DNA from 3 places in the Clostridium sp. BJN0013 genome. Region 2 is predicted to be linked to each of the others. Evidence: riboswitches for the same ligand, from Rfam matches in the RefSeq annotation. Region 2 holds a riboswitch; each other region holds the start of a gene.
What was found. Region 2 has a riboswitch for S-adenosylmethionine ahead of AB3K27_RS07695 (O-acetylhomoserine aminocarboxypropyltransferase/cysteine synthase family protein). Riboswitches for the same ligand answer to the same signal wherever they lie in the genome.

Region 1: another riboswitch for S-adenosylmethionine. It lies ahead of AB3K27_RS17155 (methionine ABC transporter ATP-binding protein); the one in region 2 lies ahead of AB3K27_RS07695 (O-acetylhomoserine aminocarboxypropyltransferase/cysteine synthase family protein).
Region 3: another riboswitch for S-adenosylmethionine. It lies ahead of AB3K27_RS03680 (YbaK/EbsC family protein); the one in region 2 lies ahead of AB3K27_RS07695 (O-acetylhomoserine aminocarboxypropyltransferase/cysteine synthase family protein).

What each region holds. Positions count from the first base shown of each region.
Region 1 is NZ_CP162495.1:3,304,866-3,308,147, reverse strand. It holds gene AB3K27_RS17165 (DUF4317 domain-containing protein) at 1-828, shown strand, start outside; partial or broken gene AB3K27_RS17160 (GPR1/FUN34/YaaH family transporter) at 835-1,029, opposite strand; SAM riboswitch class I at 1,173-1,277, shown strand; gene AB3K27_RS17155 (methionine ABC transporter ATP-binding protein) at 1,479-2,258, shown strand; gene AB3K27_RS17150 (methionine ABC transporter permease) at 2,255-2,923, shown strand; gene AB3K27_RS17145 (MetQ/NlpA family ABC transporter substrate-binding protein) at 2,949-3,282, shown strand, end outside.
Region 2 is NZ_CP162495.1:1,506,699-1,509,980, reverse strand. It holds gene AB3K27_RS07700 (alpha/beta fold hydrolase) at 1-690, opposite strand, end outside; gene AB3K27_RS07695 (O-acetylhomoserine aminocarboxypropyltransferase/cysteine synthase family protein) at 727-2,025, opposite strand; SAM riboswitch class I at 2,221-2,328, opposite strand; gene AB3K27_RS07690 (Hsp20/alpha crystallin family protein) at 2,506-3,123, shown strand; gene AB3K27_RS07685 (GNAT family N-acetyltransferase) at 3,227-3,282, opposite strand, start outside.
Region 3 is NZ_CP162495.1:673,462-676,743, reverse strand. It holds gene AB3K27_RS03690 (glycoside hydrolase family 57 protein) at 1-401, opposite strand, end outside; gene AB3K27_RS03685 (DUF4912 domain-containing protein) at 499-957, opposite strand; gene AB3K27_RS03680 (YbaK/EbsC family protein) at 1,120-1,596, opposite strand; SAM riboswitch class I at 1,735-1,830, opposite strand; gene greA (transcription elongation factor GreA) at 1,973-2,437, opposite strand; gene AB3K27_RS03670 (ISAs1 family transposase) at 2,632-3,282, opposite strand, start outside.

The sequences.
Region 1 (3,282 bases), 1.8 Mb from region 2:
AATAAAATTTCTGAAAACTATACTTATGATACAGATATAGTTATAAGTTTTGCAAAAGCAGAATACTACAGTTCTGATAAAGGGAAAAAGGAATCTTTAGATGAATATATACGAACTATAGAAATTATATTATGTAGTGTAAATAAGGTTGAAATACCTAAGAAGATGTTAAAATTTGATTATACGGAAATGAAATTTAAACCTAATTCTGCATTAGACATGGTTATAAATTTAAATTCGCCCTTAGAGGGATTTATGTTTCCAAGTTTTACATTTCAGTATGTAGATGTAAATAAGATAATTTATTATTCTTCAAAATCAAAGAACATAAATAATATTTTTGTAGAAGAGATATTAGAGTGTAATATTAAACCTACAGCTTTAGAAGAAAAGGAAAACTTTAATGTTATTTTAGGAACTGCATTGGGAGGAAAAATAAAACCTGACATAGTTCAGGATATATATGAAAGAATAAACGAAAAATTTGAAAGTCAGAAGGAAGAAGAACTTATTTTAGATATAAATGAAGTAACTAGAGTATTAGAGGAAAGCGGAGTGGAAAATACAGGAGTAGTTAAGAGTGCTTTTGAGGAAGTGTGTGGAGGAGATTATGAATTTAAGGTTAGAAATGTAATGCCAGATTTTAAGAGTAAATCTATAAAGATAGAAAATGAAAATACCAATATAACCATAAGTCCAAAAGATTTAAGTGCTGTAAAGCAGGTAGTTAACAAATTTGGAAAGAAGTGTTTGCTGATAGAACTTAAAGAGGATATGATTATAGATGGATTCAATTTGGAAACAGAGAAAATAGAAGAATATATTTAAAAGGGATGTATTTTGTCTTTTAGAATCATTAATACAAGCAAATAGTTGAGCAAAACCACCTAAAAATATTGCTCAGGGAATTACGAAAGAAGTGCCTTCAGTGATGCCAAGTTTCTGAGAGGAAGCTACTAAAGTTACAACAGCAAGTCCAAATAGCCCCAATGCAGATGGATTGCAGTTAGCGATTTTAATGTATTGAATTTAATTTTTTCTGCCCAAAGATAAATAAAATTATTCTATTTTCAGTAAATTAAAAGTTGTTAAATTTTATATTATAAAAATATTGACAATATACCTGAGCACTGATATACTAATTACTACAATATTAAATAATTAAATATCATAACTTATTAAGAGAGGCGGAGGGAAAGGCCCTATGAAGCCCGGCAACCAGCATTATGTAATGCATTGGTGCTAAATCCTGCAGCATTGTAGCTGAAAGATGAGGTAATCATTGAGGATGTAAACTCAGGGATTTACCCCCCTGAGTTTTTATAATTTAATCAATCTAAAAGTTGACCAGAAAAACTGGAGACTAAATCTTAACTTTATAAGTATAAGATTTAGTCTTTTTTGTTTTGATATATTTATTTAAATTAAAATAAGAAGTATATAGGTAAATGCTGGGTAAGGGGGTAAAGACCAATTATATGATAGATATAAGAAATTTAAATAAAACATTTAATACACCTAGGGGTAAAGTTGAAGTTTTGAAGGATATAAATCTTAAAGTTGAAAAAGGAGATATTTTTGGCATCATAGGATTTAGCGGAGCTGGAAAGTCTACTATGATACGATATTTGAACAGACTTGAAGAACCTACTTCTGGAAGTATATTTATTGGAAATAATGATATTACAGCTATGAATAAAGCTGAGCTTAGAGAAGCCAGAAAAAAAATTGGAATGATATTTCAAGATTTTAATTTATTTGATTCAATGAATGTATATAAAAATGTAGCTTTTCCTTTAAAAATAGCTGGTTATTCTGAAGAAAAAATAAAAAATAGAGTGTATGAAATATTGAATTTAGTGGAACTAAGTGATAAAGTGGACTTTTATCCTGCACAACTAAGTGGAGGTCAAAAGCAAAGAGTAGGTATAGCAAGGGCTCTAGCCAATGAACCAGATGTTTTGTTAAGTGATGAAGCTACTTCTGCCCTAGATCCACAAACCACTTATTCTATATTGGAACTTTTAAGAGATATAAATAAGAAACTGAATTTAACTATATTACTTATAACTCATGAATTAGATGTTATTAAATATATATGCAATAATATGGCAGTAATTGAAGATGGTAGTATCGTAGAAGCAGGAAGCACAAATTCAGTATTTTTAAATCCTAAAAGTAACACTGCAAAAAAATTTGTTAAAATAATGGCAAATCTCAGTGTGAATTCGGAATGTGTTGGAGGGGAGGTAATATGACTGATGATTTTAAAATATTTGTTCTAAAGGGATTATCAGAAACTATAGAAATGGTGATTATAGCTGGCAGTATAGCTTTACTTATAGGGATGCCACTTGGAATTATTCTTGTTGTTACTAAAAAAGGACATATTTTGGAGAATGAAAGGTTAAATAAGATATTAGCTACTATAGTAAATGCAATAAGATCTCTTCCTTCTATAATATTAATTGTAGTTTTACTGCCCTTATCTAGGTCAATTGTAGGGACTACACTTGGTATGAAGGCGGCTATTGTACCTATATCCATAGGAATATCACCTCTTTTGGCTAGAATTATTGAGACATCCATAGAACAAGTAGAATGGGGAAAAATTGAAGCAGCATTATCTATGGGAGCAAAACCATTTCAGATTATATCAAAGGTCTTAATACCGGAGGCACTTCCTTCCCTTATAAAGGGAATTACAATTTCAATTATATCTATTATTGAATTTACCACTATAGCTGGGGTCATAGGTGCAGGGGGATTAGGAAGTCTGGCAATACGTTTTGGTTATCAGAGATTTCGTGAGGATATAATGATAGCTACAGTAATATTATTAATTTTTTTAGTACAGTTTATACAGTTTTCAGGAGATCGCATTTCTAAACATGTAAATAAAAAGAGATATAAATTTGATTGATTATTTTTAAGGGGGATAAATCAATATGAAGAGAAAAAGTATAATATTTTTAGTTTTGGCGTTGGTTGTAGGATTATTTTCAGGTTGCAGCAATGGGAATGACTCAAAAAGTGCAGACAGTAAAAATGACAAGGTTGTGGTGAAAATAGGAGCAGCGGCAGTGCCACATGCAGAAATATTGAATCATATAAAACCTGCACTGGCAAAAGAGGGGATAGATTTACAAGTTATTGTTTTAGATAGCGAAGATGAGTTAAATCCAGCTTTACAGGAAAAACAAATAGATGCCAATTATTTTCAACATGTACCTTATTTAGAGTCTGTAACTAAAGAAAAAGGATATAATTTTGCAGTGGCTG
Region 2 (3,282 bases):
AGAACTTAATGTATCTTCAAGCATTTTAGAATCACTTGTCAGCCAATCATAATCTGTTTTAGACGGTTGAAATTCATCATTAAAATGCTCAAAAAATATATTTGAAGCCTCAATACTCACAGCCTTTCTTCCAATCTTTTTTGCCTCTTTACTTGCTGTTTCAATTAATTCTGCTATTTTTTTTATGTGAATTGGGCCTGTAGTCCCAGAATATATGATTCCATTTACTTCACTGCCGTATTTATAGGCATATATTTGAGCTAAAACTGAACCTAAACTGTGGCCCAAGAGAAAATTTGGCAATGCCGGGTTCTGCCTTTTTATAATATCCGTCAATAATTTTATATCTTCAACCATCCAGTTTATTCCATCTTCTCCCATATATCCTGCATTTTCTGCATAGGATGGTTCATTTATGTCTCCTGCTGTTCTACCATGTCCACGTCCCTCATTAATATATACAATAAAACCAGCTTTAACCATCTCCTGGCTAAATTCTCTATAATAATCAGTAGTTTCTCCCATACCATGGGCCACTTGTATAACGCCATATATATCCTTACCTTTAGTTGGATACCACTTTTCAGTAAAAATATCCACCCCCTGAGCATCCTTATAAAAAAATGTTTCAGATATATATACAGTATTTGATTTCACAGTTGGAGTTACTTCTATATTATTTATACCCATATATATTACACCTCTGTATTTTTAAAATTACCTATTTCAGACTCTATCTAAAGCCTGCTGAAAATCTGCTATTATATCTTCAATATCTTCAATTCCTACAGACACCCTGATTAATTCAGGCGTCACTCCTGCCTCTCTTTGTTGTTCTTCCGATAATGCCAAATGGGTTGTACTTGCAGGATGGATTACATAGGTTCTTACATCACCTAAATTAACAACTATGGAAGCTAATTTTAAATTTTCTCCTAAAGTTTTTGCCGCTTCAATTCCCCCCTTTACCCCAAAAGTTAAAATTCCACTTGCTCCTCCATTTAAATATTTTTTTGCTCTTTCATATTCTGGATCCCATTCCAGATAGGGATATCTGACCCATTGAATTTTAGGATGATTTGAAAGGTATTTAGCTAAATTTAAAGCATTGTATGAATGTCTTTCCATTCTTAAATGTAAAGTTTCCAATCCCAGATTTGTTAAAAATGCATTAAATGGAGCTGGCGCCGCACCAAATTCTTCAACTAAATTGGTTCTTAATTTTCCTGAAAAAGCACGTTTTCCAAATTCATTGACAAATACCACATCATAGGGACCAGTTGGAGTGGTATAATCAGGAAATTTTCCATTTGCCCAATTAAAGTTTCCTCCATCAATAATTATTCCTCCAAGGGATACTGCATGCCCATCTGAGTATTTAGTAGTAGAATGAACCACTATATTTGCTCCATATTCAAATGGATTTATAAGATAAGGTGTTGCTATAGTATTATCAACAATAAATGGTATATCCAATTTTGTTGCCACAGAAGAAAATTTGTCAAAATCTAATACATTAAGTCCTGGATTTCCTATGGTTTCCCCAAATATCAGTTTAGTCTTTTCTGTTGCTGCCGCTAAAATTTCTTCTTCAGAAGCCACAGGATCCATAAAGGATACATTAATCCCTAACTTAGGTATAATTGTATTAAAAAGATTATATGTACCTCCATATAGATTTGAATTTGCAATAATGTGATCTCCTGAATTTGCAATATTTATTATGGAATAAACTACTGCTGATTGTCCCGATGCAGTAGCAATTGCTTCAACACCACCTTGTAATTCTACATATTTTTTTTCAAGTGCTGTCACCGTTGGATTTCCTACTCTTGTATACAGATATCCTCCTTGTTTATTTAATGCTGTTACATCTGCACTCACTGCTGCTACATTTGCCACTTCATCAAAACTGTCATATTTATATGATGTACTTTGAACTATTGAAACTACCCTGGGATCACCTGACTTAGGCGAATATCCTCCTTGTACTGCTTTTGTTCCTATTTTAAATTTTTCACTCATGAAAATCTCCTCTTTTCCTAATTTAGATATACTTTCATAAAGTACTATATAATGAAGAAGAGGCCAAATTCTACATATCATAGAGATTACACTTAAAAAACTCTATAATAGATAAAATTTGACCTCCAGTTTGTCTAGCCAATCAAATAAAAAAACTTCCTATAGAGAAACTATAGAAAGCTATATTAACCGTTTCTCTCATCTTTCAGGTTTAACCTGCTGGAATTAGCACCATTGATATATAAAAAATATTCAGGTTGCCGAGTATCATAGGGCCAGTCCCTCCACTACTCTCGATAAGAAATTTTCATTTAAATTTGTAGTTAATGATATACTTTTTTAGCCATTTTGTCAATAGTAAATTAATCCTTTAAGAATAAAGTTTTATATTACATGTATAAATTTTTATTTCTGAATAATTTTTCTCTTAATATGCAATAATAATTACTGTAAAAATTAAGAAAATTTAGGAGGTATACTATGATACAAATGAACACTAATACTTTAAATCAACAGGGAGTTAATGCACAACAGCTAAAATTTGTTCCAATGTCATCAAGCCATTTAAATTCATGTACTGCTTTTAACTACGGACTTCCCATGCAATCTGGAGTAAACAATTTTTATAATACTCCGCATGCCATGGAAACTCAAATGATAAACTGCGGAGCCAGTCCTCATCAAATGATTACGACACCATGTACTTTATCATACCAGGGTATTCAAATGGGAAGTGGAAATTTTAATAATATGATTTACCATCATCCAGTTATAAGAAGCATTATGGTTCAGCCTACAATAGATATCTCAGAAACATCCAGTGACATTATGATATCAGCATATGTATCAGATGCACCAGTAAATGATTTAAATCTCAATGTTAGCAATGATTCATTAACCATTTCAGGAACCTTGTTAAATGGAGATAATCAATTGGTATTGAATAGAACAGTTCCTCTCTCCACCAGTGTAAGAGCAGAAGCTGTAGAAGCTACTTTACAAAGTGGGGTTCTTGAGATCAGATTGCCAAAATCAGAAAAATTTAGTAGAACAATTCAAACTTGTCACAATACTGGCAATATAATGACAAGTAATTAATTCTATATGTACTTTTAGATATTTAAAAGAGTGCCCTACATAAAGAAAATTTCATTAAAAAAGTAAAATATATTAGAAAAATAAGTACCTAAGATAACGGTACTTATTTTTCACTAAATTCTAAAATCATATCATACCATTTAGCCCCTCCATGTACTG
Region 3 (3,282 bases), 830 kb from region 2:
TTTCTAAAGGCATTCATTATATTGTAATCATAATTTTTGTATACATTTAATATTCTGGAAAATCTCTCATTATAAAACCGGGCAAGAATAGCAAGCTCTTTATTATATTTTGTTCTCTTTATCTCCTTTTCAGAGAGAGCTATGGACTTTCTTAGATATTCCAAATATCTTTTATTTAAATATTCATCTTCTAACATGGTCATTAAAGTAGGCGTTATAGACATAGTAATTTTAAAATCCATATGATCTTTTATGAGTTTATCATATACATCTATAAGAGGTATATAACATTCACTGATACCTTCAAATAGCCATCTTTCCTCTAGTGGATCTTTTAAATCTGGATGTCTTATAAAAGGCATATGACTGTGAAGTATAATTGAAATATATCCTTTAGTCATTTTAGACCTCCTCTAGAAGAAGTTAAAGTATATTTATTCTCTAACTCTTCCATATATTTATCTATAAATTCATTGTATCCACCTTCATCTTTAAATATTAATTCTGGATATCGATTTTTTTTTTCCCCTCTGTAAAGTTATCAGAAAATTCCTCTTTCGAATTAGATATATAACTTTGAGAGACATCCAAAAAACAAAGAGAACTGTCTAAAGACTTACTATCCCTTGGAGTTGTTACTGTATTTGAAACTGCAAATGCGACAAATTTGTTACCTGATATAATCCTCCCCAGCTTTACAAAAAGATCCATATCGTCCTTTTCAATATCTATATACCAGCTATCTGCAAAGGGGTCTATAAAGATTGTCTTTATATTATTAGCTATTCCATTTTCTACAGAATAGACTTTTATAACTGGTTTTGAGTTTTTCCACAGTGCTTCTCCATATCTATCTTCAAATTCTTTCACCGTCATAGATGATATGTTATAATAACAAAATATTCTATGGGAATTTTGAACCATAAGCACTAAAGAAGTCTTTTCATCACCCCTCAATAAATTCCACTCCCTTCATTAATAATAACTATATTATACCTATAAATTCCAAATATGTCACTTATAAATTGAAATATATTTCCTAAAATTATATTATGCTTACAAATTCTTTTAAAGTTCAGATGGAGAAAAGCATTCATTATGAGTAAACTCCACCTGAATCTAAAAATCTCTTGATTCATCCTCGCATACATCAATCCATTGCCCATCTACCAGCTCTTTAATTTGTTGTGGGTTTATCTTAAGAGCAAATTCCTTTGAACCAGCTGCAGGATATACATACGGAAAATTTTCTACAGAAACATCTATATACACTTTTAAAGGATTTTTTAAACCAAAAGGACATAATCCCCCCACAGGATGGCCTGTATTCTCTAAAACTTCATCCTGACTTAACATCTTAGCCTTAGTTTTAAAGACTTTTTTAAATTTTTTATTACTAACTCTTAAATCTCCTCTCATAACTATTAGTATATCTTCATCCTTAAGCTTAAAAGCTAGAGTTTTTGCTATATATTTGGGGTCTGTATGTATGGTCTCCGCTGCCTGCTGTACAGTAGCACCACTATCAGGAAGTTTAAATACGGGACTCTCTAAATTTCTATTTAAAAAATAGTTAACCACATTTTCTACACTCATCTTTAATTCCTTCAATTTTATTAAAATTTTTTATTCTATACACTTAAATACCATTAACTACACAATGGGTTTTAAAAATTAAAACTTTAATTTTTTAAAACCTCTTGCAGATAAGCTACAAGAGGTTTTACATACTTCTTCTTATCTTTCAGGTAATACCTGCTGGAATTAGCACCTTAAATATTAGGTTGCTGGACATCATAGGGCCAGTCCCTCAGTCTCTCGCAATAAGAATCTTACTATTTAATTTTATACATGATAACAAAACAACAAATATTTGTCAACCTCAATATAATCAAAATGGCACAAAAAAGGAGCTTTATATAAACTCCTAGAAATTACGTAGTAAAAAATATTCTGCTATAAAATATATCCATTATAGTAATTTCTCTACTCCTACATCATAATTTCCATCAGGTGATATTACTGTCGCCTTATCCCCTACCTTCAGCCTAAAAAGAGCCTTTCCCAGAGGAGATTCTATACTTATTTTCATATTCTTAACATCTGATTCTACAGAACTTACCAGGGTAACCTTTTCAACTTCGTCTACATCATAAAATTTTACTAAAGCAGTTTTATTTATATCAAACACATCTGTTTCCGATGAACTCTCTATTATTACAGCATTTTTAAGTTGATATTCAAGTTCTTGTATTCTAGTCTCAGTCATAGATTGATCTTCTTTAGCTGCGCTATAATCAGCATTTTCACTAAGGTCTCCCTGGGCACGGGCAGATTTTAAGGCAGCCTTAATCTCTACTCTTTTTACTGTTTTTAAATACTCTAATTCTTCCTCTAGTTTTTTCTTACCAGCTTCTGTCAAAATTACATCTTGCATAAAACTCACCTACATTCTAAATTCTATAAGTTTTTATTCTAGAAATCATCAAATTTCTATAGACTTAAAAACTTTCATACAGTTATTTACTTTACTATTTTATTATAAAGTATATAAAAATAAATAACAAGTGAAAGCAAATACAGGACAAACGCATGAAAATATATAACTACATAAGTAAGATTACGAGTTAACTAAATTTCCATAATTTTACTTATATATTCATCAGGTTTACAATTGATTGAAAATCTTTTTAATTTTAAACTCATCTTTTTTCCCATATCCAATAATTTTAATATAGATAATGCCCATTTTCTTATTATATTCATATTTTTATTTGCTGTTTCTTCAACTGTTTTAATGCTATCCTCTTTAAATGTAACATCTAAATGCCAGTGCATTATTTCTATTCCCCAATGACCTCGTACAGCTTTTTCAAATAAGTTTATTTCAGGGGCCAAACTACTTATATAATAACGTATTTCTTTACTTTCTTTATCTTTCTTCTTTATAGTTTTTTCTACAATTCCTATACTTTTAAGATTCTTCCATTTTTCCCTATTAGTTAGCCACTTAATGTCCTTTGTTTGATAATATTCCCTTATCTCAATTTGGCCATGTGACTTTTCAACTGTTTTTTTATAATTCCCATCTTTAATTATTTTTTCCCTAAAGTCATCATCTTCAAAATAGGTTATTAAATCATTATGCAGTATTTCTTGGTTCCCTTTTACTGCTAACACGTAGTCAGCTTTTTTCTTTATTATTTTCTCAGCAATTTTAGTTTGTGTTCCCATTGCATCTATTGTTACTACATATCCTTTTATTTGTAATCTATCTAACAA